4 regions of the Marinovum sp. E3 genome follow, and region 4 is predicted to be linked to each of the others. Evidence: riboswitches for the same ligand, from Rfam matches in the RefSeq annotation. Region 4 holds a riboswitch; each other region holds the start of a gene.
What was found. Region 4 has a riboswitch for cobalamin ahead of bluB (5,6-dimethylbenzimidazole synthase). Riboswitches for the same ligand answer to the same signal wherever they lie in the genome.
Positions count from the first base shown of each region.

Region 1: another riboswitch for cobalamin. It lies ahead of AC0J5K_RS11820 (hypothetical protein); the one in region 4 lies ahead of bluB (5,6-dimethylbenzimidazole synthase).
Region 2: another riboswitch for cobalamin. It lies ahead of AC0J5K_RS11790 (TonB-dependent receptor plug domain-containing protein); the one in region 4 lies ahead of bluB (5,6-dimethylbenzimidazole synthase).
Region 3: another riboswitch for cobalamin. It lies ahead of AC0J5K_RS18205 (ABC transporter substrate-binding protein); the one in region 4 lies ahead of bluB (5,6-dimethylbenzimidazole synthase).

Region 1 is NZ_CM146908.1:2,424,592-2,432,210, forward strand. It holds gene AC0J5K_RS11800 (FecCD family ABC transporter permease) at 1-199, shown strand, start outside; gene AC0J5K_RS11805 (ABC transporter ATP-binding protein) at 196-957, shown strand; gene AC0J5K_RS11810 (Mrp/NBP35 family ATP-binding protein) at 991-2,043, opposite strand; gene AC0J5K_RS11815 (DUF1127 domain-containing protein) at 2,280-2,492, shown strand; gene AC0J5K_RS11820 (hypothetical protein) at 3,037-3,318, opposite strand; cobalamin riboswitch at 3,468-3,656, opposite strand; gene AC0J5K_RS11825 (ATP-dependent helicase) at 3,819-6,164, opposite strand; gene AC0J5K_RS11830 (TrkH family potassium uptake protein) at 6,514-7,619, opposite strand, start outside.
Region 2 is NZ_CM146908.1:2,416,326-2,423,944, reverse strand. It holds gene AC0J5K_RS11800 (FecCD family ABC transporter permease) at 1-138, opposite strand, end outside; gene AC0J5K_RS11795 (ABC transporter substrate-binding protein) at 135-968, opposite strand; gene AC0J5K_RS11790 (TonB-dependent receptor plug domain-containing protein) at 955-2,850, opposite strand; cobalamin riboswitch at 2,966-3,161, opposite strand; gene mraZ (division/cell wall cluster transcriptional repressor MraZ) at 4,006-4,512, shown strand; gene rsmH (16S rRNA (cytosine(1402)-N(4))-methyltransferase RsmH) at 4,516-5,508, shown strand; gene ftsL (cell division protein FtsL) at 5,508-5,873, shown strand; gene AC0J5K_RS11770 (peptidoglycan D,D-transpeptidase FtsI family protein) at 5,870-7,619, shown strand, end outside.
Region 3 is NZ_JBVTQV010000002.1:160,054-167,672, reverse strand. It holds gene AC0J5K_RS18210 (FecCD family ABC transporter permease) at 1-656, opposite strand, end outside; gene AC0J5K_RS18205 (ABC transporter substrate-binding protein) at 692-1,735, opposite strand; cobalamin riboswitch at 1,791-2,005, opposite strand; gene queF (preQ(1) synthase) at 2,188-2,652, opposite strand; gene queE (7-carboxy-7-deazaguanine synthase QueE) at 2,668-3,375, opposite strand; gene queD (6-carboxytetrahydropterin synthase QueD) at 3,372-3,725, opposite strand; gene queC (7-cyano-7-deazaguanine synthase QueC) at 3,725-4,426, opposite strand; gene AC0J5K_RS18180 (mandelate racemase/muconate lactonizing enzyme family protein) at 5,319-6,416, shown strand; gene AC0J5K_RS18175 (sialic acid TRAP transporter substrate-binding protein SiaP) at 6,458-7,438, shown strand; gene AC0J5K_RS18170 (TRAP transporter small permease) at 7,505-7,619, shown strand, end outside.
Region 4 is NZ_CM146908.1:2,237,892-2,245,510, reverse strand. It holds gene cobT (nicotinate-nucleotide--dimethylbenzimidazole phosphoribosyltransferase) at 1-685, shown strand, start outside; gene cobS (adenosylcobinamide-GDP ribazoletransferase) at 682-1,428, shown strand; gene bluB (5,6-dimethylbenzimidazole synthase) at 1,434-2,117, opposite strand; cobalamin riboswitch at 2,164-2,345, opposite strand; gene AC0J5K_RS10970 (LacI family DNA-binding transcriptional regulator) at 2,385-3,446, opposite strand; gene AC0J5K_RS10965 (hypothetical protein) at 3,601-3,783, shown strand; gene AC0J5K_RS10960 (TRAP transporter substrate-binding protein) at 3,806-4,951, shown strand; gene AC0J5K_RS10955 (TRAP transporter small permease) at 5,054-5,569, shown strand; gene AC0J5K_RS10950 (TRAP transporter large permease) at 5,580-6,908, shown strand; gene hisD (histidinol dehydrogenase) at 6,920-7,619, shown strand, end outside.

The sequences.
Region 1 (7,619 bases), 190 kb from region 4:
CCGCCCGCTGGTCGGCGCGCGGCCGTCGCGGCTGTTGTTTGCCTCGGCGCTCGGAGGCGCCGTGCTGGTACTGGCGGCGGATATCGCGGTGCGGCTGATCCTGCCCGACCGCGATCTCAAGCTTGGTGTCGTCATGGCGCTGATCGGCGCGCCGCTGTTCCTGCACCTGATCTACAAGACCCGGAAGGAGTTCGCATGACCGCCCTTCTGGCTCTGCAAGACCTCTCGGTGCATCGCGGCAGCCGCCCGGTGGTCGATCATGTCTCGTTGCGGGTCGGCCCGGGCGAATGTGTCGGCCTGATCGGCCCCAACGGCGCTGGCAAGACCTCGCTGCTGCGTGCCGCGCTGGGCCTTCTGGCGCATCAGGGCCAAAGCAATATCGCCGATCTGCCGGCGCACGCCCGTGCCCGCCAGGCCGCCTGGATGCCGCAGAGCCGCGAGATCGCCTGGGGCATCGATGTCGAGGCGGTGATCGCATTGGGCCGCACCCCCTGGTTGCCGCGCGGCGGCCGGCTGCGCCCCGAAGACCGGGCGGCGGTGGACCGGGCAATCCGGCGGATGAAGCTCGAGAGCTTCCGCCATCGCCCCGCCAATCACCTTTCGGGCGGCGAACAGGCCCGCGTGCTGATCGCCCGCGCGCTGGCCCAGGAAACACCGCTGCTGATGGCGGACGAACCCATTGCCGGGCTCGACCCGGCAGCACAGATCACCACGATGGAGGTCTTTGGCCGGATTGCCGCCGAAGGCAAGGCCGTCGTGGTCTCGCTGCACGATCTCGGCCTCGCCGCGCGGCATTGCACCCGGCTCGTCATGCTGGACCGGGGCCGCGCCGTGGCCGACGGCGCCCCCGGCGCGGTGCTGACGCCGGAGCGGCTGGAAGAGGTCTTTGCCCTGCGCGCCTTTTACAGCCGCAGCGCCGATGGACCGATCTTTCAGCCGCTGGAAAGCCTCCGCTAGAGGTTGCCGGCCTCTCCTATCGGCACGCGCCCTTCAGACCAGCCCGCCGCGAATCATGCCTTGGGCCAGCTGCGCATAGGCCTCGGCCATCGGCCCGGTTCCCGCCGCCACCGGCGTTCCGCTGTCACCGGCCAGCCGCGTGTCGAGATCGATCGCCAGCTGCGCCAGAAGCGGCACGCCCATGTCGCTGGCCTCCTGCGCCGCGCCGCCATGGCCAAAGATATGCGCCTCGAAGCCGCAACTCGGGCAATGGAACAGCGACATGTTCTCGATCATTCCCAGGATCGGGGTCTTCAGGGTATGGAACATGTCCACCGCCTTGCGCGCATCCAGCAGCGCCACGTCCTGCGGCGTCGAGACGACGATGGCCCCCGACAGCTCGGAGCGTTGGCACAGCGTCAGCTGCACGTCACCGGTGCCCGGCGGCAGATCGACAAGCAGCACGTCAAGCTCGCCCCAGGCCACCTGCCCCAGCATCTGCTGCAACGCCCCCATCAGCATCGGACCGCGCCAGACCACCGCCTTGGCCGGATCGAGCATCAACCCGATCGACATCATGGTCACGCCATGCGCCACCAACGGTTCGATGATCTTGCCGTCGGGGCTGGCGGGGCGTTGCGACACGCCCATCATGCGCGGCTGTGACGGGCCGTAGATATCGGCGTCGAGCAGGCCCACCTTCTTGCCGGCGCGGGCCAGCGCCACGGCGAGATTCGACGAAACGGTGGATTTGCCCACCCCGCCCTTGCCCGAGGCGATGGCGATGATGCGCTTGACGCCCGCGGGTTTCATTGGGCCGGCCTGGGGCTTGGGATGGCCGCCGACCTTGAGGCTCGGCGGGGTCTTGGCCTCATGCGCGGTCAGCACCGCATGCACCTCGCGCACGCCGGAGATCGAAGCCACGGCCCGTTCGGTCGCGGCGCGCAGCGGCTCCATCTGGCGGGCCATCTCGGGCGAGGGCGCCTCGATCACATAGCGCACCACACCGTCCTCGATATTCAGCGCTCGAATCAAATCGCGCGAAATCAGGTCTCCGCCACCGGGAATCTCGAACCTTGCCAGCTCTTTTCGGATGATCTCTTCCATGATTTTCCTGCCCCAATCTGGGTCGCGGTGCCGCGTATCACCTCACAAAACCGCGATATTCAACCTATGCGAGTAAATTACGACTTTAGTCTTAAGGTCTACTCGCGTCTAAGCGCTTACACATGCAATTGCTGCATAGCAGCATTGATCGCACTTGGGATTGTGCGCACGCAGCATTCGACTACATTGATGTCAACGAAACGAACAGACACTGACGACAACAAAGGCGAAACGCCATGGCAGACATCACCACGAACACCCCCGTTCAGGCCGGACTGAACAAACGCTTCCAGGCTGCGCTCAAGTCCCTCACCGCACGTTATGCACAGTACCGCGTGTATCGGGAAACCATGAACGAGTTGCAAGGCCTGTCGAACCGCGAGCTCGCCGATCTCGGCCTGAGCCGCAGCGAAATCCGCCGCGTGGCCTATCACGCAGCCTATAACTGATACCGGATCAGAAGGCTCTCTCCTCCTCCCTGAGTCTTCTGTGTCTCAGCGGCGACATCTCTCCTCCTCCCTGATGTCGCCGCCTTTTACACCGGGCCGGCAAGCGGCCCAGACAGAATTCCCTGCCGCCCTCCTCCCAATAGCGGTCGGGAATACCAGGACCAAAGGCCCCTCCTCCCAATAGGCCCGCGGTCCGCTCCAGCCGGCGCTTCGTCTCCTCCCATTCAGGAGCGCTGGTGTTGAAAAGACGGCGGCACACCTCCCGTGCCGCCGTTCTTCCCCCCGGGGGCATAGCAGTTTCAGGGCTCCGGCCCGCCGCCACGCCGGATGCGTGACGCCGGCAAAGACATAGAATTTCCCGCCGCTCTCCTCCCTTTGCGGTCGGGAATACCCGGACCGAAGGCTCCTCCTCCCAAATGGCCTGAGGTCCGACCGGCACTGACGCTTCGTCTCCTCGCATTCAGGAGCGTCGGTCAAAATAAGACGGCGGCACACCTCCCGTGCCGCCGTTCTTATTTTCGGGGTTCCTTTCCGGGGTCCGAAGTCACGCGCGCCCCCGTCGCCGCGCCCGGGCGCCACCGCGCCGCTCCGGCGCGATATTCGCCGTGACACAAGCCTCGTCCAGACACTTCAGAAACAGCGCCACCGCCCGACCCTGCCCGGCCTGCGGCCGGACCCGCACGGCCGCGGCCGCCGCCGCGGCCGAAACCGGCACCCCGGGTGGCAGCGACAGCACCCAGCGGACAAAACCGGCGCGCGCCGCGGCCTCGGGCGCGGTCCCCGTCTCGGCATGGCGCAGATCGGCAAGAATACGGGCCAGCATCATGCTGCGGCCCTCCCGTTTGCTGCGGTGAGAGGTCTGGTCATCTCGATCCTTTCCGCCACGCCCCGTGGCCTTGATGCAGAACGGGCAGGCAGAGAGGAAACGGCGGCAAGGCAATGCGCCCGACCCCGCGCCCTGCCCGCCACCCGCGGTTTGACGTCACTGCGAAGGCTGGTTTCCGGGCTCGGCGGGATTGCGGATGCGGCCCCTTCCCGGGCGTGACGCCCAGTGGTACTGACCACATCCCCCGGCCATACCGTTGCGGGGGCAGCGCCGGTCTTTCACCGGCTTCCCAATTCTCCCGCGGCAGAACCGCAGGCACCTTGCCGGATCAGACTACGGGGATTCGGAGCCGCAAGACAGCGTAAAGTCGGTGGAGGCGCCATTCTCCGTCACGCCAGGGCCCCGGGCCTGACCCGGGGCCTCTTGGCAGGCGCGGCATCCGCCGGCCAGAGCTCCCGCGGCGCGTCCCGGGACGGGATCATTGTCGGCGAAGTCCGGGCTCAGAACGGCACGTCATCGGCGGCGTTGATGAAGCGTGCGACCACCTTCTTGACGCCGGCCTTCTCGAAATCGATCTCGATCTTGTCGCCCTCGATGCCCACCACCGCGCCATAGCCGAACTTCTGGTGGAACACCCGCTCGCCCATGGTGAAGCTCGAGATCGCCGTCGCGTCGATCACCGTGTTGCGGCTCTCTTTGGGCTGCGCCATCGGGCGCTGGCTCTGCCGCTCCTGAAGCCGTTTCCAGCCGGGCGAATTGTAGACATTTGCCTCGGCCACCCGGCTTTCCATGCCCGAGCCAAAGCTCTGCCCGGCCATGCCGCCGCCATAGAGCCCCGGCGGAGTGAGCACATCGACATGCGCCTCCGGCAGCTCATCGACAAAGCGCGACGGCAGCTGCGACTGCCACTGGCCAAAGACCCGCCGGTTGGCGGCAAAGCTGATGGTGCAGACCTCCTCGGCGCGGGTGATCCCCACATAGGCCAGCCGTCGCTCCTCCTCCAGGCCCTTGAGGCCGCTCTCGTCCATGCTGCGCTGCGAGGGAAACAGCCCATCCTCCCAACCTGGCAGGAAGACCGCGGGAAACTCCAGCCCCTTTGCGGCATGCAGCGTCATGATCGACACCTTGGCGCCGGCCTCTTCGCTCTCGTTGTCCATGATCAGGCTGACGTGTTCGAGAAAGCCTTGCAGGTTCTCGAACTCCTCCAGCGCCTTGACCAGCTCCTTGAGGTTTTCCAACCGGCCCGGCGCCTCGGGCGTCTTGTCGTTCTGCCAATGGGTGGTGTAGCCGCTTTCGTCGAGGATGATCTGGGCAAGCTCGACGTGGCTGACGTCCTTCTCGCCGGTCATCCGGCCCCAGCGCGCAAGCCCGTCGAGCAGCCGGGCCAGTTCATTGCCGCCCTTGCCCTTGATCGCCCCGCTCTCCACCGCCAGCCGCGCGCCCTCGACCAGCGGCACGCCAGTGTCGCGCGCCAGACGCTGGATGGTCTGCTGCGCCTTGTCGCCAAGTCCGCGCTTGGGCGTGTTGACGATGCGCTCGAAGGCCAGATCATCCTCGGGGCTGACCACGACGCGGAAATAGGCCATGGCATCGCGGATCTCCATCCGCTCATAGAACCGGGGTCCGCCGATCACCCGGTACGGCAGGCCGATGGTCAGAAAGCGATCCTCGAAGGCGCGCATCTGGTGCGAGGCGCGCACCAGAATCGCCATGTAATCCAGCGAAAATCCCCGCATGCCGCGGGTGCCACCCTGCATCGCTTCGATCTCGTCGCCGATCCAGCGGGCTTCCTCCTCGCCGTCCCAATGGCCGATCAGCCTTACCTTTTCGCCGTCGGGCGCATCGGTCCAGAGTTCCTTGCCCAGACGCCCCGTGTTGCCGGCGATCACCCCGCCGGCGGCGGCCAGGATATGCGGGGTGGAGCGGTAGTTCTGCTCCAGCCGGACCACCTTGGCGCCGGGAAAATCCTTTTCGAAGCGCAGGATATTGCCCACCTCGGCGCCGCGCCAGCCGTAGATCGACTGATCGTCGTCGCCGACGCAGCAGATGTTCTTGTGACCGCCCGCCAGGAGCCGCAGCCAGAGATACTGGGCAACATTGGTGTCCTGGTATTCGTCCACCAGGATATAGCGGAACCAGCGTTGATACTGGGCCAGCACGTCCTCCTGCGTCTGGAAGATCGTCACGCAATGCAGCAGCAGATCGCCGAAATCGCAGGCGTTCAGCTCTTTCAGCCGGGCCTGATACTGGGCATAAAGTTCAACCCCGCGATTGTTGAAGGCTCCGGCCTCGGCGGCGGGCACCTTGTCGGGCGTCCAGGCCCGGTTCTTCCAATTGTCGATGATGTGGCTGAGTTGCCGGGCGGGCCAGCGCTTGTCATCGATCTGTGCCGCCGAAAGCAGCTGTTTCAGCAGGCGGATCTGGTCGTCGGTGTCGAGGATGGTGAAATTCGATTTCAACCCCACCAGCTCGGCGTGTCGGCGCAGCAGCTTGACGCCGATGGCGTGGAAGGTGCCCATCCAGGGCATGCCCTCGACCACCTGGCCCAAAAGCTTGCCGACGCGGAGCTTCATCTCGCGCGCGGCCTTGTTGGTGAAGGTCACCGAAAGGATTTCGTTCGGCCGCGCCTTGCCGGTGTTCAGCAGATGCGCGATCCGCGTGGTCAGTGCCTTGGTCTTGCCGGTGCCGGCGCCGGCCAGCATCAGCACCGGGCCGTCCAGCGCCTCCACGGCCTCGCGCTGGGCCGGGTTCAACCCGTCGAGATAGGGCGCGGGACGCGCCGCCATGGCGCGCTGCGAGAGGGAGGAGGCCGCCTCGAAAGCGTCCATGTCGTCAAAACTGCTCATGCGGCGACTTTACCCGTTCGGACGCGGGCTGAAAAGCCTTGTTCGCTCAATGTTCGCGCGCTTTGTCGCCGACGGACCCAGGGGCTCTGCCCCCGCCCTGCGGGCTCCCCCGGGGATATTTTCGGCCAGAAGAAGCCCGGGACGGCCTTTGGGCGAAATGTCGCCCTGAGACCGCCGCTGCCAGATCCAGCCCCCGCCGCAAGTGCAAACGGGGGCCTTCTCCTGGCGCGGTCATCGGCTTCCCAGCCTGTACCGCAGCTCCAACCTGGCGAGTAAGTGTAAAGAATGTCTTTCTTCTGGCCGAAAATATCCCCGCCGGAGGCATGAAGCGCCGCGAAGCGGCCCTGTGTCACGCCCGCCAGAAGTTCACGGTGAGGATCGCGTAGACCACCAGCAGCTCGAGCCGTCCGATCAGCATCGCCGCCGAAAGCAGCCATTTGGCGGTGTCATTGAGCGTGGCGAAATTTCCGGCCGGGCCGATGATGTCGCCCAGCCCCGGGCCGACATTGGCCAGCGAGGTGGCCGCGCCCGAGACCGAAGTGACAAAATCGAGGCCGGTGGCCGAGAGCAGCACCGCCAGCACCCCCATCGAGACCACGAAGAACATGAAGAAGGACATCACCGAAGACAGCACGTCATCGCCCACCGGGCGGCCTTCGTAGCGGGTGGTGAAGACGCCGTTGGGCGAGCGGATGCGCAAGAGCTGCACCCGGATCGAGGCAAAGAGCAGTTGGTAGCGGAAGACCTTGACCGAACAGGCCGTCGAGCCGGCACAGCCGCCGATCAGCCCGATGAAGAAGAAGACCGCCACCAGGAGCGGCCCCCAGCCCATGTAATCGGCGCTGGCATAGCCGGTGCCCGAGATGATCGAGGTGACATTGAACAGCGCCTCGCGGAAGGCGCGTTCCGGCGCATGCGGAAAGGAGATCATCAGCGCGATGGCGGTGAGGATCACCAGCGCCGCTACCACCAGCAGGAAGACATGCACCTGGCTGTCGCGCAGCAGGGGCCGGGCCGAGCCATTGATCATCTGGACGTAGCGCACGAAGGGCAGTGCCGAGAGGATGATGAAGGCGGAAGCGACATATTCCATCGGCCCCGAGAAGGCGGCGAAGGAAGCATCGTAATTCGAGAAACCGCCCGTCGAGATGGTGGTCAGCGCATGCACCGTGGCGTCAAAGGTGTTCATGCCGAAGGCGATGTAGGTCAGCGCGCAGACCAGCGTGAGCGAGACATAGATCACGCTGATCTGGCTGGCGATCTGGGTGGCGCGGGGCAGGATCTTGCCCATGGTGTCGAAGGCCTCGGCGCGAAAGATCTGCATCCCGCCGACCCGCAGTTCCGGCAGGAAGACCATGGCGACGACGATGATGCCGATGCCGCCCAGCCATTGCATCAGCCCGCGCCAGAGCAGCAGCCCCTTGGGCAGGGTATCGAGCCCGGTGAACACCGTGG
Region 2 (7,619 bases), 180 kb from region 4:
CAGCGTCATCGGCGTGCCGTCATCGAGGATCAGCGCCGAGAGACTGTCCAAGACGCCGACCGGCGCCGGCCCGATCAGCAGCGAGGCCAGGAAGAGCGCGGCGACACCCAGCGTCAGAAGTGGCATCAGCCGGCTCATCGCGTGGCCTCCAGCGCCCGGCGCAGCGGCGCGAGCCCTTCGATGGCGCGCAGCACATGCGGCGTGCCGCAGACCCAGTCGGCATCGGTCACCGCCGCGCCCTGCGCGCCCCGGCGCAGGGCCTCGATGACCGGGTGATCCATGATCCGCTCGGCGCGGCTGGTGCCGGGATAGGGCTGGCCGGTGATGATCGCCTCGGGGGCCGCCAGCGCGAGGATTTCCAGCGGCAGCTTGCCGCCGGTCTCGTAACCGGCGGTGATGGCGATATTCTCGAAGCCGGCGGCGGTCAGGATCTCATGCGCCAGCGACGCGCGGCCCGAGGTGAAACCATTGGCATGATAAAGCGCCGCGCGAGGGCGTCGTGTCACCTCGGCTTGCAGGGCAGCGAGGCGGCTGTCGAAATCGGCCACCATGTCGCGCGCGGCCGCCTGACGGCCCAGCGCTTCGCCCATCTCGAGCACCGCGCGCCGCACGCCCTCCATGGAGGTGACGATGTCGAAGGTGGCGACCGGAATGCCGAGATTTTCCAGCGCCTCGACCGAGGCCCGTGCGGTATACCGCCCGGCCAGAACCAGGTCGGGTTGCATGAGATAGATTTCTTCGGCGCGGCCATGGTTGATGACATAGTCCTGCGCCGCATCGGCCATCGAGGAGGCGCGCCGGTCGAGCGCCACGAAGGAGACCGAATGCAGCTGGCCCGGCGCGGCCAGCATCATGGCGAGCTGGTCGGTGCAGAGGTTGATCGAGACAACCCTGCGCGGCGCCTCCTGCGCCTCGGCCGCCGCGCCGATCAGCGCGGCGGCGAGCAGGAGCGCCTTACAGAGACGCACGGACCCCGAAATACGCGGCGCGATCCGATTGGCCATAGCCCGGCGCGGTCTGGTATTCCTCGTCAAAGATGTTCTCGATCCGCAGATAGACTTCGGCATCCTCCATGATCTCATAGGTCAGGGTGGAATTCACCACGCCGTAATCGTCCAGATCGTCGGCCCGGTTGCCGGCCCAGAGCCCGGTGGCATTGAGCGAGGCGCGTTGCCCCAGATTCGCGGTCACAGAGGCCGAGGCCTGTTGGCCGGGCACAAAGGCCGACCAGCTCGAGGTGTCGAGATCGGCGTCGGAAAAGCTGTCGGTCCAGGTGTAGGAGCCGTCAAACCGCAGCCCCTCGCGCAGCGCGCCGCCAAAGGCCAGCTCCAGCCCCTGCCGGGTCGAAGTGCCCTCGGCCTGCACGTAACCGAAGGTGGTGAAAGAATAGTCGATGATGTCCTCGGCTTCGACATGGAAGGCGGTGGCGCGGACAAAGGCGGTCTCGCCGTAGCGCTTCTCGACGCCCAGATCAAAGCTCTTCGAGGTTTCGGGATCGAGATCGGGGTTGCCGGCAAAGCCGTCGTAAAGCTCGTAGCCCGAAGGCGCGCGGAAGCCGGTGGCGGCATTGGCGCGGAAGATCAGGTCATCCATCGGGCGATAGACGGCCGAGAGACGGCCGGTGGTATGGCCGCCAAATTCGGAATGTACGTCATGGCGCAGCGCGGCCGAGAGGTTCCACATATCGTTCGGTGCCCAGGTCAGTTCGGCAAAGGTGCCGTTGACGGTGGTGTCCTGGCTCTGTCCGTCGACAAAGAGGCCGAAAATCGTGTGGTCCAGCGCCACGGCGGTGTCGAATTCCTCGATCGTGTGATCGGCGCCAAATGCCAGCCGCGCGGTGGCGCCAAGATCGACGCCGCCCTGGTAGCGGTATTCCATCCGGGTGCCGGTATAGTCGAAGCGGTCGTCGGAGATGCCGCCAAAGCTGGCCGAGGTGCCTGTCAGCGTGCGGTCGATGCGGAACCAGGCGGCCGAGACCGAATGATCCACCGCGCCGGTGACGAAATCAAAGCCGATGCGGGCGCCGTTCTGTTTCTTGACCGTCAGCTCGTCGGGGCTGCCGTCAGATACCACGCCGCCCGAGGCCTCGTCATATTCATAGTCCGAGCGCTCGTCGAAGAACGACAGATGCATCACCAGATCGGGCGAGCCCAGTTCGTAAGAGCCGGCAAAGCTCAGCCGGGTGGCCGAAAAGCCGTCTTCCTCGTCATTGCCGTCGTTTTCGTCGGCGGCGGAAAATCCGTCCGAGCGGGCGTGAGAAAAGGTCAGCGCGCTGTCGTAGCCATCGCCGGCCGTGGTCAGGGTCACGGCGCTGCGCAGGGTTTCGTAGCTGCCGTATTCCGAGGCGATCTGCACGCCGAACCCGTCCTTGTCGGCGGTTTTGGTGGTGATGTTGATCACCCCGCCAAGCGCCTCGGAGCCATAAAGCGCCGATTGCGCGCCGCGCAGGATCTCGATGCGCGAGATGTCCGACGTCATCAGCCCGCCGAAATCAAAGGCCACCTGGGTGCCGCTCGGATCGGATACGTCGATACCATCGACGCGCACCTGGATGTTGTTCTGCCCGACGCCGCGAATCGAGACCCCGGCAGAGGTGCCCAGCGGGCCGGTGGCGCGGATCGTCACGCCGGGCTGGCGGGCGAGAAAATCGATCACCCGGGTCTCGCCGGTGGCCTCCAGGTCGTCCTCGGTGATCACGGCGGCGGAAACCCCGGTCTCGTCGGCGGGTGCCGCCTCGAGCCCGGCCGAAAGGATCAGCACGCCGAGATCATAGGCGTCGTCCTGGGCAAGAGCAGGGGTGGCACAGAGCGCGGAGAGCGCGGCGCTGGTCATCAGGGTGGAGCGGGTCATTTTGTATCCCTCGAAGGCCGGTCGGGCCGATTGACGTTTCGGAGGGAACAGCGCCCACCGTTTCAGTGAAGTCACCGCGACGGGGTTGCCGTTATCCGTGACGCGCCCCGCGTCGGGATAGGGTGAGCTCCTGGCAGGTCTCCTGACTTCGCGGGTCGTTGCATCCGCCGGGCCTTCCCGCGGCCGGCGGCCACAGTGGCAGTTTCCGAAGGTGCTCGCCGCTCACAGTTGCGGGGGCAGTCGCGGCTTTGCACCGCGTTCCCTTTTCACGAACCCCTTGCGAGGCCCGAACCAAGACAGGCTTCGTCTAATTGTGCCGGCTCAGCCTGGCAAGACGGCAATTCGCACGCCCCGCCACGCGGCTTCAGGTGCGGCATGGCGGCCACGCCGGCGCCTTTTTGGGAATCCATGGCCGTAGAGGGCCTGAATGGCCCTGGCGGGCGGGCGCGGCCCCGGCGGGAAATCAGGACCGCGCCGGGAAACCATGGGACATACGGGAAATCGTGGGACGGATGGGAATTCATGGCACCGGCCCAATCCGGTGCGGCGACAGAATCAAGAATTGGCTCTCGATTCCGTGATTCGTGTGTGAGTCACAGCGCCGGAATCGCCAAAATCCGCAAAAGCAGGCGCGGCAGAATTTGGGGAAACGGGTAAATCACGGCGCTGCCCCGAAAATTCCGGGATTTCGTGGGAAAAAAGCCACAGCGCCTCAATTACTATATATGGTATGAGCAAAAAGCCGCTTCCGCTATAAATTCCAAAAACAGTATCAATTTTACCCCAAGATGTTGTTTTCCACAGGGGGTGTGGACAATATGATGTGGGTCTTTCCCAATTTTGCCTGTTGATTTCCATAATTTCCCATGGCATCCCTTATATCACGATGAGGGACGGAGACAGGGGCAGCAAACGACCCCGCAACCAACTCCGAACAAAAGCAAAAACAGGTTTCATACAGGCATCCGCCTTTCATCGTGAAACAGAGATCCGGCGCGCGGGCGAGCAGACATCCCCCCAGGTGGCGCGCGCAGCTGGACATCCCGCAAGAGCGGGACAGGCGGCGGGTTGATCAGTGGCAGCAGATCAATCCGCCGTTTTTACATCCAAGACATGGGGGGTTTCGCGGGGGCGCGGGCAAAGGACGGCAGGACAGTGAGCCGCAGGTTCAGAGGCGAAAGCCGCCACAAGGTGGATACAAAGGGCAGGGTGTCGATCCCGGCCCTGTTTCGCCGTGTGCTGGAAGCTGCTGATCCGAATTGGAAATCCGGCGAAAACCCCGAGCTCGTAATTGTCTATGGCGATCACCGGCGCAACTACCTCGAATGTTACACGATGGAGGCGATCGACGAGGTCGACGCCAAGATCGATGCCATGCCGCGCGGGTCGATGCAGCGCAAGATGCTGCAACGGCTGTTTCACGGCCAATCCTATCCCACCAACGTCGACGAGACCGGCCGCCTGGTCCTGCCCGCCAAGCTGCGGGACAAGATCGGTCTGGAAAAAGAGGCCTTTTTCATCGCCGCCGGTGACACCTTTCAAATCTGGCACCCGGACACCTACGAGAAGGAAGAGCTGGCCAAGACCGAAGAGTGGCTCGACGAGCTGCCCGAGGATTTTGACCCGCTGTCCTTCCTCGATGGACCGGCAGAGGGAGCCTGAGCCATGGCCGCCGCTGCTGTCACACCCCCCGCGGCCCCGCATATCCCCGTTCTGATCCGACCGCTGATCGCGGCGGTCTCGCCGGTGGCGGGCACTTGGATCGACGGCACCTTCGGCGCCGGGGGCTATACCCGCGCCCTGCTTGACGCCGGCGCTGATGAGGTCGTGGCGATCGACCGCGACCCGCTGGCCTTTGAGCTGGCGGCCGACTGGATGGCCGGCTACGGCGCCCGCATCCGCCCGGAACAGACGGTCTTTTCCAAGATGGACGAGGTTGCCGATCAGGTGGACGGCGTGGTGCTCGATCTCGGGGTCTCCTCGATGCAGCTTGACCGGGCCGAACGCGGCTTTTCCTTCATGAAGGACGGCCCGCTCGACATGCGGATGAGCCAGGACGGCCCCAGCGCCGCCGATCTGGTCAATTCCGCCACCGAGCAGGACTTGGCCGAGATCCTCTATGTCTTTGGCGAGGAACGTGCCTCGCGCCGGATCGCCAGGAACATCGTCAAGGCCCGCACCGAAGCGCCGTTTGAAACCACGCTGCAACTGGCCGGGGTGATCGAACGTTCGCTGCCGCGCGCCAAGCCGGGGCAGAGCCATCCCGCAACGCGCTCGTTCCAGGCGCTGCGGATTGCGGTGAACGACGAATATACCGAGCTGTTCGAAGGGCTGATGGCCGCAGAACGGGTGCTGCGGCCGGGCGGCCTGCTGGCGGTGGTGACCTTTCATTCGATCGAGGACCGGATGGTCAAACGCTTCCTTCAGGCCCGCGCCGGACATTCTGGCAATTTCAACCGATACGCGCCGCAGGTCGAGGCGGTGCCGGCCCAGTTCGAGATCGTCACCCGCAAGGCCGCCGGCCCCGACAAGCAGGAACTGGCCGAGAACCCGCGCTCGCGTTCGGCGCGGCTGCGGGTGGCCCGGCGCACCGAAGTGCCGGCCGGGGAGATCGACGCCAAATCCATCGCCATGCCGCAACTCAAGAGGACAAGGTAATGCGCTCCGTTCTGTATGTGATGACAGCGCTGACGGTGATCGGGCTGGCCTTCTGGGCCTACCACGAGAACTACGAAACGCAGGAAGCCATTGAAAAGACGGCCAAGCTTCAGAGCGAGATCGGTGCGGCCCGGGTCCGACTTTCGGTGTTGCGTGCGGAATGGGCCTATCTCAACCGGCCCGACAGGTTGCGCGATCTGGCCGAGCTGAACTTTGACCGCCTCGGCCTGCTGCCGCTGCGGCCGCGGCATTTCGGCAATGTCGATCAGGTGGCCTTTCCGGCGCCGGTGTTCGACGATTTCGCGCCGATCACCAATTCCGTTGTCACCTCCTCGCAAGGCGCAGAGCAAGAGCAAGAGCCATGATCCGCACACCGCTGCGCCCCTTGGCGCGCATCCTCGACGCCCGACAAAAGGGCGAAAACCCCGATGCCATCGAACGCGAGAACCTGCGGCTGCGCCACGAAGAGATTCGCGACCGGCTCCGGTTGCGCGCCGAGCAGCGGCTGTTGTTGCTGGGTATCATGTATTTCTGCGCCTTCCTGGTGATCGCCGTGCGCATGGGCGGGCTGGCCGCCTCCGAGGCGACCGAGCCGCGAGCCGCCACCAATGGCGCGTCGATCATCGGCCAGCGCGCCGATATCGTCGACCGCAGGGGCCGCATTCTGGCGACAAACATGGAGGTCTATTCGCTCTATGCCCATCCGCAGCAGATGATCGATCCGCTGCGCGCGGCCGAGGAACTGGGCAAGATTTTCCCCGAGATCGACGTCGCCGACCTCAAGAAGCGGTTCACCTCCGAACGAAAATTCATGTGGATTCGCAAAAAGCTGAGCCCCGAGCAGAAGCAGGCGGTGCATGACATCGGCGAACCCGGGCTGCTGTTCGGCCCGCGCGAGATGCGGCTCTATCCCAACGGCGCGGTGGCCGCGCATGTGCTGGGCGGCTACGGCTTCGGCCGCGAGGGTGTGCATTCCGCCGAGGTGCTGGGCACCGCCGGCATCGAGAAGTTCGAAGACAAGTTGCTGCGCGATCCGGCACGCGAGGGCGCGCCGCTGGAACTGTCCATCGATCTGACGCTACAGGCGGCGGCCGAAAAGGTGCTTTACGGCGGTATGAAGATCATGGGCGCCAAGGGCGCGACCGCCATTCTGATGGACGCCAGCAATGGCGAGATCCTCTCGCTGGCCAGCCTGCCGGACTTCGATCCGAACGACCGGCCGCTGCCGGCGCTTGGGGATGATCCTTCGATCAGCCCGCTGTTCAACCGGGCGGTGCAGGGGGTCTACGAGTTGGGGTCGACCTTCAAGATCTTTGCCGCGGCGCAGGCGATGGACCTTGGGATCGTCGGGCCCGACTCGATGGTCGACATCCGTGGCCCGCTCACCTGGGGGCGGTTTCGCATCCGCGATTTCAACAATTACGGCAAGGAGTTGTCGGTCACCAAGGTGATCGTCAAATCCTCCAACATCGGCACTGCGCGGCTGGCCCAGAAGATCGGCACACCGCGCCAGCAGGATTTCCTGAAGCGGCTCGGCTTTTTCGACGTCACCCCGGTCGAGTTGCAGGAGGCCAAACACGCCAAGCCGCTGCTGCCGCCGAACTGGTCCGAACTCAGCACCATGACGATCTCTTATGGCCACGGGCTGTCGGTGTCGCCCCTGCATCTGGCCACCGCCTATGCCGCCGTGGCAAATGGCGGGCGCATGGTCGCGCCGACATTGCTGCGCCAGACCGGCCCCAAGCTGGGCGACCGGGTGATGTCGGAAAGCGCCGCCGCGGCCGCGCGCGCCATGCTGCGGCTGGTGGTCAGCCACAAGGAGGGCACCGCGAGCTTTGGCGAGGTCAAGGGCTATGCGGTGGGCGGCAAGACCGGCACCGCCGACAAGCCCAAGCCCAAGGGCGGCTATTACAAGGACAAGGTGATCGCCACCTTCGCCTCGATCTTTCCGATCCACGATCCGAAATACGTGCTGGTGGTGACGCTGGACGAGCCCGAGATCCACGCCGCCGGCGAGTTGCGCCGCACCGCCGGCTGGACCGCCGTGCCGGTGGCCGCCGAGATGATCGAACGACTGGCACCGCTGCTGGGGCTCAGACCCACGATTGAAC
Region 3 (7,619 bases), on a different replicon from region 4:
TCAAGCGCCCTGGCACGGTAGAGACAGATGGCCAAGCCAATGACCATGATCGGGAAGGAAAGCCAGGCATCCGGCCAACGGATGCTGCCAAGGCTTCCCAAAAGCCAGAACAGGATCCCTTGCGTCTGTTCGGCATTGGCCGAAGACGTGACGATGAAGGAAGTTACCGCATTGAAGAGCTGCGAGCCTGCAATACCCGCAAGTATAATGCGCTCGGTCCCGCCGCCGGTTTCACGCACCAGGATTGCGACGAAGAGAATGGCCACCGTCGCGCCCACAAAGGCACCTGCGGAGACGGACAGCGCCCCCGCGCCGAGCGCCAGAACAATTACCGTGACCGCGCCGGTCGATGCCCCTGCCGAAATACCAAGCAAATATGGTTCGGCCAGCGGATTGCGCAATAGAGCCTGAAGAACGGTGCCACAGACCGCCAGAGCCGCGCCGACACAGATCGCAACGGCGGCACGGCTGAGACGATAGTGCCAGATGATGCCTTCCCGGATCGGATCGACTTCCAGATCCAAGCCCAGAATACGGTTGGCCAGTGTCCGGGTCACGTCTCGGGGCGTTACCGCAATCTCGCCCAGCAAAATGGCCCCCGCCGTAGCAAGGACCAGAGCCACGGCCGAGACCAGCAGAAACGGCCCAAGGGCCATCCTGCGCGACCTGGGCGCGGGGCGCGCCTCGGCGATCACCGTGCTTGGCCGAAGGCTCGTAGGCCGGCGGCAAGCGTTTCGACCCCGTCTACCGCGCGCAGAGTCGGGTTCATCGACTGAGCGTCCATTTCAATCAACCAGCCATTGCGCACTGCGCTCAGCTGACTGGCCACAGGATCGCTTTGCAGGAACGCGCGCTTGGCGGCGACGTCATCGGCCGGCAGACGGCGCCGATCCATCTTTCCCAGCACGATTACATCCGGGTCGAGGCCCGAAATTGTTTCCCATCCCACCAGCGGCCATTCTTCTTCCGAGGTGATGACATTGCGGACCCCGACGATATCCGAGATCCAAGCCGGGGCCCCGTAACGGCCGGCCACATAGGCTTCTCCCTCGGTCTGCGGTGAGGAAAACCAGAAGAGAACCGAAACGTCGCCTGCTCGCAGCCCGCGTACATGTGCCTTTGCGGTTTCGATCCGCGCCGCGTTGCGTTCGATCAGAGCCGCACCGGCGTCCGACACATCGAAAATGCCGGCAAGCTCAGCAATCTCGCGGGATAGTAGGTCCATGGACCAGGCTTGAGACCGGGCTCCGTCACCGCTGCCGGTGCTGAAATCGCTTTTGGCGCATTCGGCCGGCGACACATAGGTGGCAATGCCGAAATCTCCGAACTGGGAAAAGGTGCCGACCCGCGCCTGTTCGGGAGCGATGTCGTTGATCCACTGACTCGCGACGAAATCGGGGCGGGTGTCCAGCACCGCTTCGAAACTGGGCGACTTATCCGCCAGCCGCGGCAAGGCTTGGCCCTGCTCGGCCAATTCCTCTGGCAAAGGCGCCAGCCAGATTGCGCTACCGACGATCTTGTCGGCCAGGCCGAGCGAGAGCAAGATTTCGGTTGTGCCCTGTCCGATCGCCACCACGCGCTCCGGAACTGCATCCAGGATCAAGTCCCTCTGGCAGTTGCGGATTTCAAGAGGATAGGTGGTTGCCTGGGCCTGAACCCGCAAGGCAGTTGATGCGAGAATGGCAGTTGCAAGCACACAGAGGATACGACCGCGGCCGCGAGCTATTTGGATCATTGACGCTCCTTTTCCGGACACCCCGTCCGGTGCGCATTGAAATTTCGGCTCTGCTCCATCGCAGGCCGGAACGGCAGGTCTCCTGACTCGCGGCCATCGTTCCAACCCGCCTTCCCGTGCCTGTTCTGTGACACAGTGGCATCGCCCGACGGGCGCATGGGTCGAAACGGCCGCCTACAGTTGCGGGGGCAGTCCCGGAGTTCAAGCCAGAAGGCTTGGCACCGGGTTCCCTTTTCATCCCGATTGGGAACCGTTCGCGCCGGAAGTTCTTCTTCACAACCTGGTTTGTCAAGCCAGATTCTTCCGGTGGCGAATTCAATCACCTGCCTGCAAAGGCGCGCCATTTTAGATCACTGTTTTTGAATGCCTTTTTGCGTGCTACTCCCCCATTTGACAGTTGTCGGGGAGTAGCGGCTGCTATCCTGGCAGTCCCGAAACGCTTGCTCTGCTTTTCAACCCCGGCCGCGATAGGGCGGCACGCCTTGATCGGGCAGCCAGAGGCCCTCGGGACGCGGGGCGGTCTGCCAGAACACGTCGATCGGAATGCCGCCGCGCGGATACCAGTAGCCGCCGATCCGCAGCCATTGCGGTTCGAGGAAATCGACCAGGCGGCGTGCGATAGAGATCGTGCAATCCTCGTGAAACGCACCATGATTTCGAAAGGAGGTCAGGAACAGTTTCAGCGATTTCGATTCCACCAGCCAGGCGCCGGGTACGTAGTCGATCACCAGGTGGGCAAAATCCGGCTGTCCGGTCATCGGGCAGAGCGAGGTGAATTCCGGCGCTGTGAAGCGCACATTATAGGCCAGGTCGGCCTGTGGGTTGGGCACACGCTCCAGTTCAGCCTCTTCCGGGCTGGCGGGAATGCGGGTTTCGCCGCCAAGCTGCTTGAGATCGCTGTAGATATTTTCGGACATGGGGGCTCCTTAAGGTCAGACGCCGCGCTTGTTGCCCCAGATCAGGACATGAAGCTGCGGCAGGATGCGGGGGGCGAACCAGCCGTCGGCCATCGCGCTGTCGGTCAGCCATTCCAGCCGGGCAGACAGGGCCCGCAGATCGACCGGCGTGTCGGGGTCGACCTCGGCGTTGCCCGGCTGGAGGTAGAGCGGCAGGTCCGGGTGGCGGGCATGGGCGGCTTTGGCCCATTGGTAATCGGTCTCGTCGAAGACGACGATCTTCATCACCGACTGCCGCGCCGGCTTGCCGGCGGAGACACAGCCATCGAAGGCATCCCAGTCCACCGTTTCGCCGCTCGAGGGGGGTTTCGGCGACAAAACCAGCGTGTCGAGCTCCGCAAACCAATCTCTGGCCAAGGAACCTTGTGTCTCGCAGGCGAAGCGATACCCCGCCGCACGTCCCCGCGCGATCACCGGAGCGAAATCCTGGATCGCGGGATTGCCGCCGCTGATCGAGACCGTCAACGGCTGACCGTTCGAAAGACGCAGCACCTCATCCCAGATTTCCACGTCGCTCAACGGCGCCCAAGTATGGCGATACCGGCTTTCAACGGCATGCAGGCTGTCGCACCAGCTGCACCTGTAGTCGCAGCCACCGGCGCGGATAAAAACCGTGGGCTCACCGATCAATGCGCCCTCGCCCTGGATCGTCGGCCCGAATATCTCGGCGATGCGCAGGGTCATGGCCGGTACTCTGCCCAGGTTTTCGGCGTCTCGCTGATCATCACGGCGCTGGTCTCGGGCCAACGCGCGGCACACCAGTCGTAAAAATGGCGGGCCATGTGCTCGGCGGTGGAGGGCACATCGAAAATGTCATTCAGATGGCGATGGTCGAATTGATCGTCGATATAGCTCTTGAGCGGTTTCAGATCGTGGTAGTCGCGCACGAAACCGTCGTCATTCAGCGTTTCGGCGGCCAGTTCCACCACGACGACATAGTTGTGCCCGTGCAGCCGCGCGCATTGGTGGTCGGGCGGCAGATGCGAAAGCTGGTGCGAGGCGGAGAAGTGGAATTCCTTGCGGATGCGGAACATCAGGTGGCCTCCCGCTCGGCAATTGCCGTCGCCCAATACTCGGGATCGGCATAGGCGGTAGGGTCCGGAACACCGGCGATGTGAAACGCCTCGCGGCGCTCGACGCAGGTGCCGCAGCGGCCGCAATGCAGCGCGCCGCCCTTGTAACACGACCAGGTCTCGGCGAAGGGCGTGCCGTGGCGGGCGCCCTCGCGCACGATGTCGGCCTTGCTGCGTTCGACGAAGGGCGTGTGGAGGTGCACCTCGGCATAGCCGTCGAGCGCAGCCTGCTGCATGGCGTCGAAGGCGCGGGCGAAACCAGGGCGGCAATCGGGATATATGAAGTGATCGCCGCCATGCACGGCGGTCGCAACAGCCTCATCGCCGTTGGCGGCGGCAACTCCGAAACCGATCGCCAGCATGATGGCGTTGCGGTTCGGCACGACGGTGATGCGCATCGTGTCCTCGGCGTAATGGCCGTCAGGCACATCGATGTCGTCGGTCAGCGCCGATCCGGAGAGCGCGGCACCGATCCCGCGCATGTCCATCAGGTGATGCGGAACGCCGAGCCGCTGCGCCGCCGCGGCCGCGAAGTCGAGCTCCTTGCGGTGGCGTTGGCCGTAATCGAAGGACACCAGCCGGGTGAGTTGATGCTCATCGGCGGTGATATGAGCGAGCGACACGGAATCGAGTCCGCCCGAGCAGATGACGAGAGTTTTCATGTTGGGCCCTTGTTTTGGTGTCCGGGTAGGCTGCGACCGGAATGGGCACCGTTTAGCCGAACCTCGGGTGGATGGCAATCCGAGGGGCGAGGTGGTCTCCCGGCGCTCTGCTCGACGCGCTGGATGAGACCGATCTATTTCTGACCAACACGGTGCATTCCGATCAAGCCTTCCAGTTCACCAGCCGGGAATGGCAGATGTTGCTTCGCCCGCCCAAGCCGAAACTGACATGACCCAGCCCTCCCACTCCTGAGACGGTTGAGCCAGAAGTTCATAGCATCCGCAACTGTAGTACTAGGCGAAGACCTCGCGCGGAAAACGCAAGCCCTTCTGCCGCGGCCCGGACGCATAATCGGTCATCTCAGAACGCCATCCGATCCAAAGTACCATCATCAACCTGGCAATGTCCCTGACACCGCCCTCCCGCGCGGACATTGTTAGCTGGAAATTCCTGTCCAACCCACGCGGACAGGGCCTACATTCCCGGTCACTGGGACATTTTCTGCACAAGGCGGGTTTGCCGAACTGACGATCGGGATCGATGGGACTTGCGCCGGGCTGCGCCTGGCGTCCTCGACGGCCGTGAAGGAGCGCCGAAAGACGATCTTTGGCTCCTCCCCGGACCGCTCGGAGAGGCCCCGGAGGGATTGCCCGAAGCGCTGCGTGCCGCTGGCCATGGGTGGGGCAGGGGGCTGCGGCCCCGGGCCGGGTGGATCAGGGGCCGTTCCTTCGATGGCAGGCACCTAGTGCCATCAGGCTTGCCCCATGTCGCTATTGGCCCCAAAGCCTCGAAAATGGACTTACCATAATTACAGACTTGGCAGGAAAATTCGGATATTGACGCCCCGTATCGTTATTTGGTAAGACCAAATTGACAGGAGGAGCCAGGTACATGCCCAAGATAGAAGCCGTCACCGCCGAATTGTTCACCTTGCCGCTGGCAGAGGTTCTCAGCGATGCCATGCATGGGGATCATACCCATTTCGAACTGGTGATCGTGCAGGTCCGGCTGGACAATGGCAGCCGCGGGACTGGCTATACCTATACCGGCGGCAAGGGCGGCCACGCGATCCTTGCCATGATCGAGCACGATTTCGCGGGATGGCTGACCGGGCAAGAGGCCGGTGACATCGAAGCGCTGAATGCCGCGATGGGCCGGCACATCCATTATGTCGGCCGCGGCGGCATCGACAGCTTTGCCATCGCCGCAATCGATATCGCGCTCTGGGACGCCAGGTGCCGCGAACTGGGCCAGCCGCTGTGGAAGGTGGCCGGCGGCGCCTCGGACCGGTGCCGGGCCTATCGCGGCGGGATCGATCTGAACTATTCGCAGGACAGGCTTCTGGCCAGCGTACAGGGCTATCTCGATCAGGGGTTCGATGGCGTCAAGATCAAGGTCGGCAAGCCCGATCTGGCCGAAGACCTGGCCCGCGCCCGCGCGGTGCGCGCGCTGATCGGGCCGGATATCGACTTCATGGTCGACGCCAATTACGCGATGACGGTCGATCAGGCCATCGCGGCGGCATGCGGATTCATGGAGTTGGATATCACTTGGTTCGAAGAGCCCATCGAGCCGGACGATTATGTCGGCTATGGCCACATCGCCGAGACCACCGGCTGCCCGCTGGCGATGGGCGAGAACCTGCATACCGCACAGGAATTCCGCCACGCCTTCGAGAATTCGAAACTGGCCTTCATCCAGCCCGACGCCTCGAACTGCCGGGGCATCACCGGCTGGTTGCAGGTCGCCGAGATGGCGCGCGAGGCCGGTATCCCGGTCTGTAGCCACGGCATGCAGGAGCTTCACGTCAGCCTTGTTTCCGCCCGGCCCAATGCCGGCTGGATCGAGGTGCACAGTTTTCCAATCGACGAATACACCCACCGGCCACTGGTGCTTGAAAACCGCCGGGCCGTTGCGCCTTCGACGCCGGGCATCGGTGTCGAATTCGACTGGGACAAGCTGCGCCGCGCCAACGATGTGGCGGCCTGACGTTGCACCCACCCCAAACCATGAAATTCCGGAGGAGAGAAATGAAGATCACCAATGTCATGGGGCCCGTTGCCCTGGCCGCGAGCCTGATGGGCAGCGCCGCCTTTGCCGATGTGCTGAAGTTCGCGCATGTCTACGAAGTCGGCCACCCGTTGCAGGCCGCCGCCGAAAAGGCCGCGGAGCTGTTCGAGGAGCGCACCGAAGGCCGCCATTCGATCGAGGTTTTCCCGGCCTCGTCGCTGGGCAAGGAGACCGACCTGAACGAAGGCCTGTCGCTGGGCACCGTCGATATCATCTATACCGGCGCCGGCTTTGCGGGGTCGTTCTATGGCCCGGCCTCGATGACCGATTTCCCCTTTACCCTGCGCAATCTCGATCACTGGAAAGCCTATTTCGGCAGTGACGTCTTTGCCGAGGTGGCCCGGGGCTACGCCGATGCCACCGGCGGCAACGAGATCGCGGCGGTCAGCTATTACGGCTCGCGCCACGTGACCGCCAACAAGCCGATCCTGACGCCCGAGGACATGCAGGACCTGAAAATCCGCGTGCCCGGCGCGCCGGCCTATATGCTGTTTCCGGCCGCCGTCGGGGCCAACCCGACACCGCTGGCCTTTGCCGAGGTCTATCTGGCGCTGCAACAGGGCGTGGTGGATGCCCAGGAAAACCCGCTGACCACGATCAAGGCCAAGCGTTTTCACGAGGTGCAGAGCGACATCAGCCTGACCGGCCACATCATCAACTCGACCTATACCGTGGTGTCCGGCTTCCGGCTGGGGATGCTGTCGGACGAGGACCGGCAGATCCTGGACGAGGTGCTGAAGGAAACCGCCGACGACGCCACCGCCGCCATCGTGCAGGCCGAGACCGAGCTGGCCGACTGGTTCCGGGGCGAGGGGGTCACCGTCAACGAGGTGGACCGCGCGCCCTTTATCGCCGCCGTGGCGCCGGCGCTGACCAATGGCGATCAGCCGTTCCCGACCGAGCTTTACGAGCGCTTGCAGGCGGTGCCGGACGCCGAGTAAGGCGAGATCGCACGCCGCCGCGGCCCGAGGCTTGCCGGGCCGCGGCACCCCAGGGAGGAGGACCCGATGACCCGGAAAGACCAGATCGACGCGCTGATCGGCGAGGCGGAGGAAGTCACCGACGATATTTCGGATGTCAGCTGGATGGACATCCCCGTATTGCTCGTCTTTGCGATCCTGT
Region 4 (7,619 bases):
CCGGGTGGCCGGCGCCGAGCTTTCGGTGATTGCCTGCGATCTCGACCGGCCGACCGGCGACATCACCCAGGCCGAGGCGATGACCGAGGCCGAGACCCTGGCCGAGATGCGTCGCGGTGCGGAGGCGGTGGCCGAGGATGCACAGATCGTGCTGCTGGGCGAAATGGGCATCGGCAATTCCACCGTCGCGGCGGCGCTGGCCTGCGCCGCCTTTGGCGGAGCGGCGGGCGACTGGATCGGGCGCGGCACCGGCTCGGACGAGGCCGGATTGCTGCGCAAGGAGCGCGCGGTGGCGGCGGCTTGCGCCCGGCATGCGGCGGCGCGCGGGCTGGGCCTTCTGGCGGCGCTGGGCGGGCGCGAACAGGCGGCGATCTGCGGCGCGGTGCTGGCGGCGCGGGCGCGGCGCATTCCGGTGATCCTCGACGGCTTCATCTGTACCGCGGCCACGGCGCCGCTCTTTGCCGCCGATCCGCGCCTGCTCGACCATTGTCTGGTCGGCCATGTCAGCCGCGAGCCGGGCCATGCCCGCCTGCTCGAGGCGATGGGCAAGGCGCCGATCCTGGCGCTCGACATGGCGTTGGGCGAGGGCTCCGGCGCGGCGGTGGCGCTGAGCGTGCTGCGCGCGGCGCTGGAATGCCACAACGGCATGGCGACCTTTGCCGAGGCCGGGGTCGCGGGCGGATGAACGCTGCCCTGCGCGAGTTCCGGGTCGCGCTGATGCTGCTCTCGCGCCTGCCGGCCGGCCGGATCGAGGGCGCCGCGCCGAACCTTGCCGACGCGCGCTGGGCCTTTCCGCTGGTCGGTTTGGCGCTGGGGCTGATCGGCTGGGCGGTGCATGCCGGCGCATTGGCGTCGGGCGCTCCGGCCCCGGTGGCGGCGGTGCTCGCCCTGGCGGCGCTGGCGCTGGCCACCGGCGCGCTGCATTTCGACGGGCTGGCGGATTTCGCCGACGGCATCGGCGGCGGGCGCGACCGCGCCCATGCGCTCGAGATCATGCGCGACAGCCGGGTCGGCAGCTACGGTGTCCTGGCGCTGATCCTGATCGTCGCGCTCTGGCTGGCGGCGCTGGCTTCGCTCGGGGCGGCGGCCGGGCTGGCGCCGTTCCTCGCCATCGGCGCGCTCAGCCGGGTGGCCATGATCGGCTTGCAGGAGACCCTGCCCGCCGCGCGTTCCGACGGCCTGGGCCGGATGGCGGCCGGGCGCTCCGGCCGGGCGCGGCTGAGCGCCGCCGCCGCGGTGCTGCTGGCCGGTCTGGCGCTGGGCTGGCAGGGGGCGGCGCTGGTCGCGACCTGCGCGGTGATCGCCGCCGGCATCGGCGTTCTGGCCCGGCGCAAGCTGGGCGGGATCACCGGCGACGTTCTGGGCGCGACGCAGCTTCTGGCCGAGGCGTTCTGCTGGGCGGTTCTGGCCACCTTCTGGCCGGGCTGAGCCGCTCATGCGCCGGCCGGCTCCCAGCGGTCGGTCATGATCAGACTGTCGAGCGGCAGGGTCTGCCGCCAGCCGCGCGCCGCCAGCTCGGGCCGGTCGAAGAGCTCGGAGACATGGCCGAGGCAGAGGTAGGCGACGATCTCGACGTGATCCGGCAGCCCGAGAATGGCGCGCAGATCGTCGGGCCGAAAGATGCTGACCCAGCCCATGCCGATGCCCTCGGCACGGGCGGCAAGCCACATGTTCTGCACCGCGCAGACCGTCGAATAGAGGTCCATGTCGCGATTGTGGGTGCGCCCGAGCACCACCTTGCCGCCCCGGGTGCGGTCGCAGGTCACCGCGATGTTGAGCGGCGCCTTGCGGATGCCCTCGAGCTTCAGCGACCGGTAGGTCGATTGCCGCTCTTCGGGAAACATTTCCGCCGCCTCGTCATTGGCGGCGGCAAAGGCGCTGGCGATGCGGTGTTTCTGCGCCGGGTCGCGGATCAGGATGAAGTTCCAGGGTTGCATGTGCCCGACCGACGGCGCGGCATGACCGGCCTCGAGTATCCGCCGCAGCCGGTCCGGGGCGATCGGATCGGGCAGGAATTCGTCGCGCACATCGCGGCGCGCGGCGATGACGTCATAGAGCGCACGGCGTTCGGCAGAAGAGAAGACGCGCGCCGGAGCGGGCGCGGGGGGGTGCAGCATGGTATGGCCTCCGCATGGCTGACAGCGGCCCGTGGTGTCCAGCCACGGAACCTGGTGTCACCAGGCCGGTCTTCTGGCTTGGGTTCCTCCCCGGCGGACGCCTTCCCGGGCCGCAGGGCCCGGTGGCAAAATGTCCGACAGGTCCCCCTCACAGCGGCGGGCCCGCGCCGGTCTTGCACCGGCTTCCCGATTCTCCCCTCTCGGGGCACCTGGTGGCGCGACTATAGATCGACCGGTCGCAGAGACAAGCGCCGAGAGTGCGGCAGGTCAGGGGGCCCGGTCGGGCGCCGGCCCCAGCGAGTCGCGCAGGATAACCGTCGCCTCGAGCTCGACGCTGGGGCCGGGGTCTTCGCCGGCGCGCATCGCAAACAGAAGACTGGCCGCGCCCTTGCCCATGTTGCGATGGGGCACATGCACGGTGGTCAGCGCCGGGGTCACGATCTCGGCGATCTCGATGTCGTCGAAGCCGGTGATCGACAGATCGCCGGGCACGTCGAGCCCCATCTTGCGGGCCTGGGTCAGGGCGCCGGCCGCCAGCACGTCGTTGCCGCACATCACGGCCGTGGGGCGCGGGGTGGTGTGCATGAGCTGCTCCAGCGCCTGTGCACCATTGGCGATGGAATAGGCCGTCTCGACGACGGCCAGGGTCTCCGGGTCCAATCCGCGCGCCGTCATCGCATCCACCAGCCCCTGCGACCGCTGCCGGGCGCGGTCGTTGTTGCGGCGGTCGGCGGTGATCAGCGCCAGCCTGCGGTGGCCCCGGTCGAGAACCGCGTCGGCCAGGGATTTCATCGCCTTGCGATTGTCGAAGCCGATCGAAACCCGCCCTTCGTCGCCGTCGTAGACCCAGGCGATCACATAGGGCACCTGGCGCTTTTGCAGGAAGCTGTAGCATTTTGGCGGCCGGTCATGGCCGATCAGGAGCAGCGCATCGGCGCCGCGCGCGACAAGGCTGTGAATCTGCTGTTCCTCGAGCTCGGGGCTGTAGGAGGAAGAGGCCACCAGAAGGGTGATGCCCTGTTGCCGCAATGCCTCCTGAAAGGCCTGAAGTCCGCGGGCGAAAATGGCGTTTTCCATCGTCGGGACGATGGCGCCAAAGGTGTTGGTGCGCCGGGCGGCCAGGGCCTGGGCCCCGAAATTCGGCGCGTAGCCCATGGCGCGCACCGCATCGAGCACCTTCTTGCGGGTGGCGTCCGATACCACCGCCGGATTGTTCAGGCAGCGCGAGACCGTTGCCGTCGAAACGCCGGCGCGGGCGGCGACATCCTCGAGTTTCGGCGTGTCGCTCCCCTGGCGGCTGTCCTGACGTCGATTCGGCACTTTAACCATCCGTTTTCCCGATTCCGGCCTTTGCGGCACTATAAAAAAACCATCGCTGACAAGCATATAACAGGAAAACACGCGGCTTGTCATGTAAGCGCTTGCATTGAGCGACTGTAAGCGCTTACATTTATCTTGCCCGAGTCGTGGAAAGGACCTGCCCGTGTTTCTGATCTCAGCAATCACTCTGTTTGCAGTCTTTGTCGCGAACGTGCTCGTCGGCGCTTTGGGAGGCGCACAGTTTCTGGGGGACGTGGGGGAGATGCTGCTGCTGTTTGCGGCCTCGGTGACCTTTGTTCTCGCGATTCTTCGGCGAGAGGCGGCGGAGAAGTCCGACCGCAGCTAACGAACCATTTTGGGAGGAAAACATGGATCGTGACAATCTTGAACGCGCCGCGATGGGGCGCCGCAATTTTCTGAAACTTGCCGGCTCCGGCAGCTTTACCGCGGCGCTGGTGGCCGGTGCCGGTGGCATGCTCTGGTCGAGCGAGGCGGCGGCCCAGACCGCCCGGGAGGAAAAAGAGCGCATGGCCGCGGCCGATCACGTGATGACGCTGGCCACCGCCTATGTGCTGGGCGCGTCGCGCAGCTATCCGATCATGCAGCTCGACCTGAAGGAAAACATCCAGAACGCCACCAACGGCAAGGTCTACGTCAAGCTTGCCCCCGGCGGCCAGCTTGGCGCCGGCGGCGCGCTGGTGCAGGCGGTGCAGACCGGGACGATCCAGTGCGCGCAGCATTCGCTGTCGAATTTCGCGCCCTTCGCCAGCGCCGTCGATCTGATCAACATGCCGTATTTCTGCGGCTCGAACCAGCGGTTCACCAACCTGGTCAATTCCGACGCCTGGAAAGGCGAGGTGCATCCCGGCATCGAGGCCGCCGGCTTCAAGCCGCTGTTCTACGTGGTGATCGATCCCCGGGTCGTGGCGGTGCGCAAGGGCGGCAACAAGGTGATCACGCCCGCCGATCTGAAAGGCGTGAAATTCCGCGTGCCGGGCTCGAAGATGCTGCAACAATATTACGGCATGGTCGGCGCGAATCCGACGCCGGTGGCCTGGGGCGAGACGCCTTCGGCGATCAAGCAGGGCGTGGCCGATGCGCTCGACCCCTCGGTCGGCGCGCTGTTTGTCTTTGGCTTCAAGGACATCCTGAGCCATGTCACCTTTACCCAGGCGGTGCCTGACAGTCAGGTCTATTCGGTCAACCTCGAATGGTTCAACGCGCTGCCCGCCGACGTGCAGGAAGGCATTGAATTCGCCGGCGAAATGACCGCGCAGCAAAACCTGGCCAAAGTGCCGGCGGCGCGCGCCCACGCGATGTACGAGCTGACCAAATCGGGCGTCGAGTTCCACACGCTGACCGACGACCAGCTTGCCGAATGGCAGGACGCCGGCGGCTACCAGCGCTCGGAATGGGACGATTTCAAGGTCGAGCTTGCCGGTTCGATGGAGACCTTCAACCGGCTCGAAGAAGCGGCCGGCACCATGGGCCGCTACTACGTGCACGACGCCTGAGGCTTCTGACAGGGGCGGCCCGGGCCGCCCCATCGCTTCGATTGACTGCAAACTGGAGCGGTCGGCGGCGCCTGACGCGTCGCGCGACCACAGGAGACTTTTATGTCGAATGCCTTGCGGAAACTCGATCAGAACGCCGAACGCTGGCTGCTTCTGGTTTTCTACACGATGCTCGTCGTGACCATGTTCATCGAGGTTCTGCGGCGCGAAGTGCTGTCCTATTCCTCGATCTGGGGCGAAGAGATCGTCCGCTATTCCTTTATCTACCTGGCCTGGATCGGTGCCGCCGCGGCGGTGCGCCAGCGCGGTCACATCCGCATCGACGTGCTGATGCAATATGTCGGCCCGCGGGTGAAGGCGGCGCTCTACCTGTTCGGCGATGCCGTGATGTTCGGCGTGGCGCTGATCGCCTTTTACTGGTCGTTCGAGACGGTGCTGGTCTCGGCCAAGTTCGGCTCGGTCACCCACGGTCTGCGGGTCAGTCAGGTCTGGTTCCTCTCAGCGGTGCCCTTGGGCTTTGCCCTGGTGATCCTGCGCCTCGTTCAGTCCTTCATCCGGGACTTCACCGATCTTCGTCACGGGCGCCCCGTGTACGAAGGCGACAAGCTTTTCGACTGAGGAGACGGCCATGCTTTGGAACCAACTCGATCAGACCGTCGAACTCGGCTGGGATTTCTACGGCCCTGTGATCCTCTTCGTGCTTCTGGTGGCGCTGGCAGTACCGGTCTGGGCGGCGATCGGCGCCTCGGCCATCGCGATGCTGCTCTTGTCGGGCGCGCTGCCACTGAGCCTGGTGGGCGAGAGCCTGTTCCACGGAATCGACCATTTCGCGCTGACCGCCGTGCCGCTCTTTATCCTGACCGGCGACGTGCTGGTGCGGACCGGGCTCTCGCGCAAGTTTCTCGACGTGGCCGAGGCGCTGACACAGTTCGCCAAGGGCGGTTTCGGCTCGGCCACGGTGCTGGTCTGCGGCATGTTCGCGGCGATCTCCGGCTCCGACGCCGCCGGCGCCGCCGCCGTCGGCCGGATGACGATCAACCGACTGGTCGAGAGCGGCTATCCGCGGCCCTATGCCTGTGCGCTGGTCGCCGCCGGGGCCTGCACCGGCATCCTGATCCCGCCGTCGATCGCCTATATCATCATCGGCCTGGTGCTGGGGATTTCCGCCTCGACGCTGTTCCTGGCCGCCGTGATCCCCGGCCTGGCGATCCTGGTGTCGATCCTCGCCACCAATATCATCATGAACCGGCTTTACGGCTGGGAGGGCGGCGGCAACGTCTCGGCGGGCGAATACCTGACGAACCTCGGCAAGGCGCTGAAATCCGGCTGGTATGCCTTCATCGTGCCCGGCATCATCTTCTTCGGCATCTTCTCGGGGCGGATGACCCCGACCGAAGCCGGCGCCACCGCGGTGGTGGTGACCATCATCATGGGCTTCATCCTCGGCACCCTGAGACTGTCCGATTTCCCCTCGATGCTGGTCAGCTCGGCCAAGGTCAACGGGATCATCCTGCCGATCATCGCCTTTTCGCTGCCGCTGGCGCAGGCGCTGGCCATCCTCGGGGTGCCGCAGGGCTTTGTCGCCGCCGCCACCTCGGTCAGCAGCGAACCCTGGGTGCTGATCGGAATGATGGTTGTCATCCTGATCGCCGCCGGCTGCGTGATGGAGACGACGCCCAACATCGTCATCCTCGCGCCGATCCTCAAGCCGCTGGCCGACGACATCGGGATGAACGAGATCCAGTTCTGCATCATGATGATCACTGCGCTGGGGGTGGGCTTCATCACGCCGCCTCTGGGGCTCAACCTCTTTGTCGTCTCGGGGCTGACCGGCGAGTCGATCCTGAAGATCGCCTACAGGGCCATCCCCTTCGTGCTCTTCATGCTGATCGTGACCCTGTTCATCGCCTATCTGCCGACGATTTCCACCATCCTTCTGCCTGACATCTTCAAATAGGAGCCCAGCTCATGACCCGTGAATACCTGAAAAAAGCCACTCTGACCTCCAAGAGCGACGCCTCCGACACCAAGAAGATCGTGCGCGGCATCCTCGACGAGATCGAGGCCGGTGGCGACGAGGCGGCGCTGGCGTATGCCAAGAAGTTCGACAAATACGAAGGCGAGATCATCCTCTCGCCGGAGGCCATCGCCGCGGCCGCGGCGCAGGTGCCGGACAAGCTCAAGCGTGACATCGAGTTCAGCCACGCCAACGTCAAGCGGTTTGCCGAGGCTCAGCTCGGCACGGTCCGGGATTTCGAGGTCGAGGTGGTGCCGGGCTTTGTCGCCGGGCAGAAGGCGATCCCGGTGAATGCGGCGGGCTGTTATGTGCCCGGCGGGCGCTACAGCCACATCGCCAGCGCGATCATGACGGTGACCACCGCCAAGGTGGCAGGCTGCAAGAACATCGTCGCATGTTCGCCGCCGCGCCCCGAGATCGGCATCGCACCGGCGATCATCTATGCCGCGCATGTCTGCGGCGCCGACAAGATCCTCGCCATGGGCGGCGTGCAGGGGGTGGCGGCGATGACCTACGGGCTCTTCGATCTGCCCAAGGCCAACATCCTGGTCGGCCCCGGCAATCAATTCGTCGCTGAGGCCAAGCGCATGCTGTTCGGCCGGGTCGGCATCGACATGATCGCCGGTCCGACCGACAGCCTCGTGCTGGCCG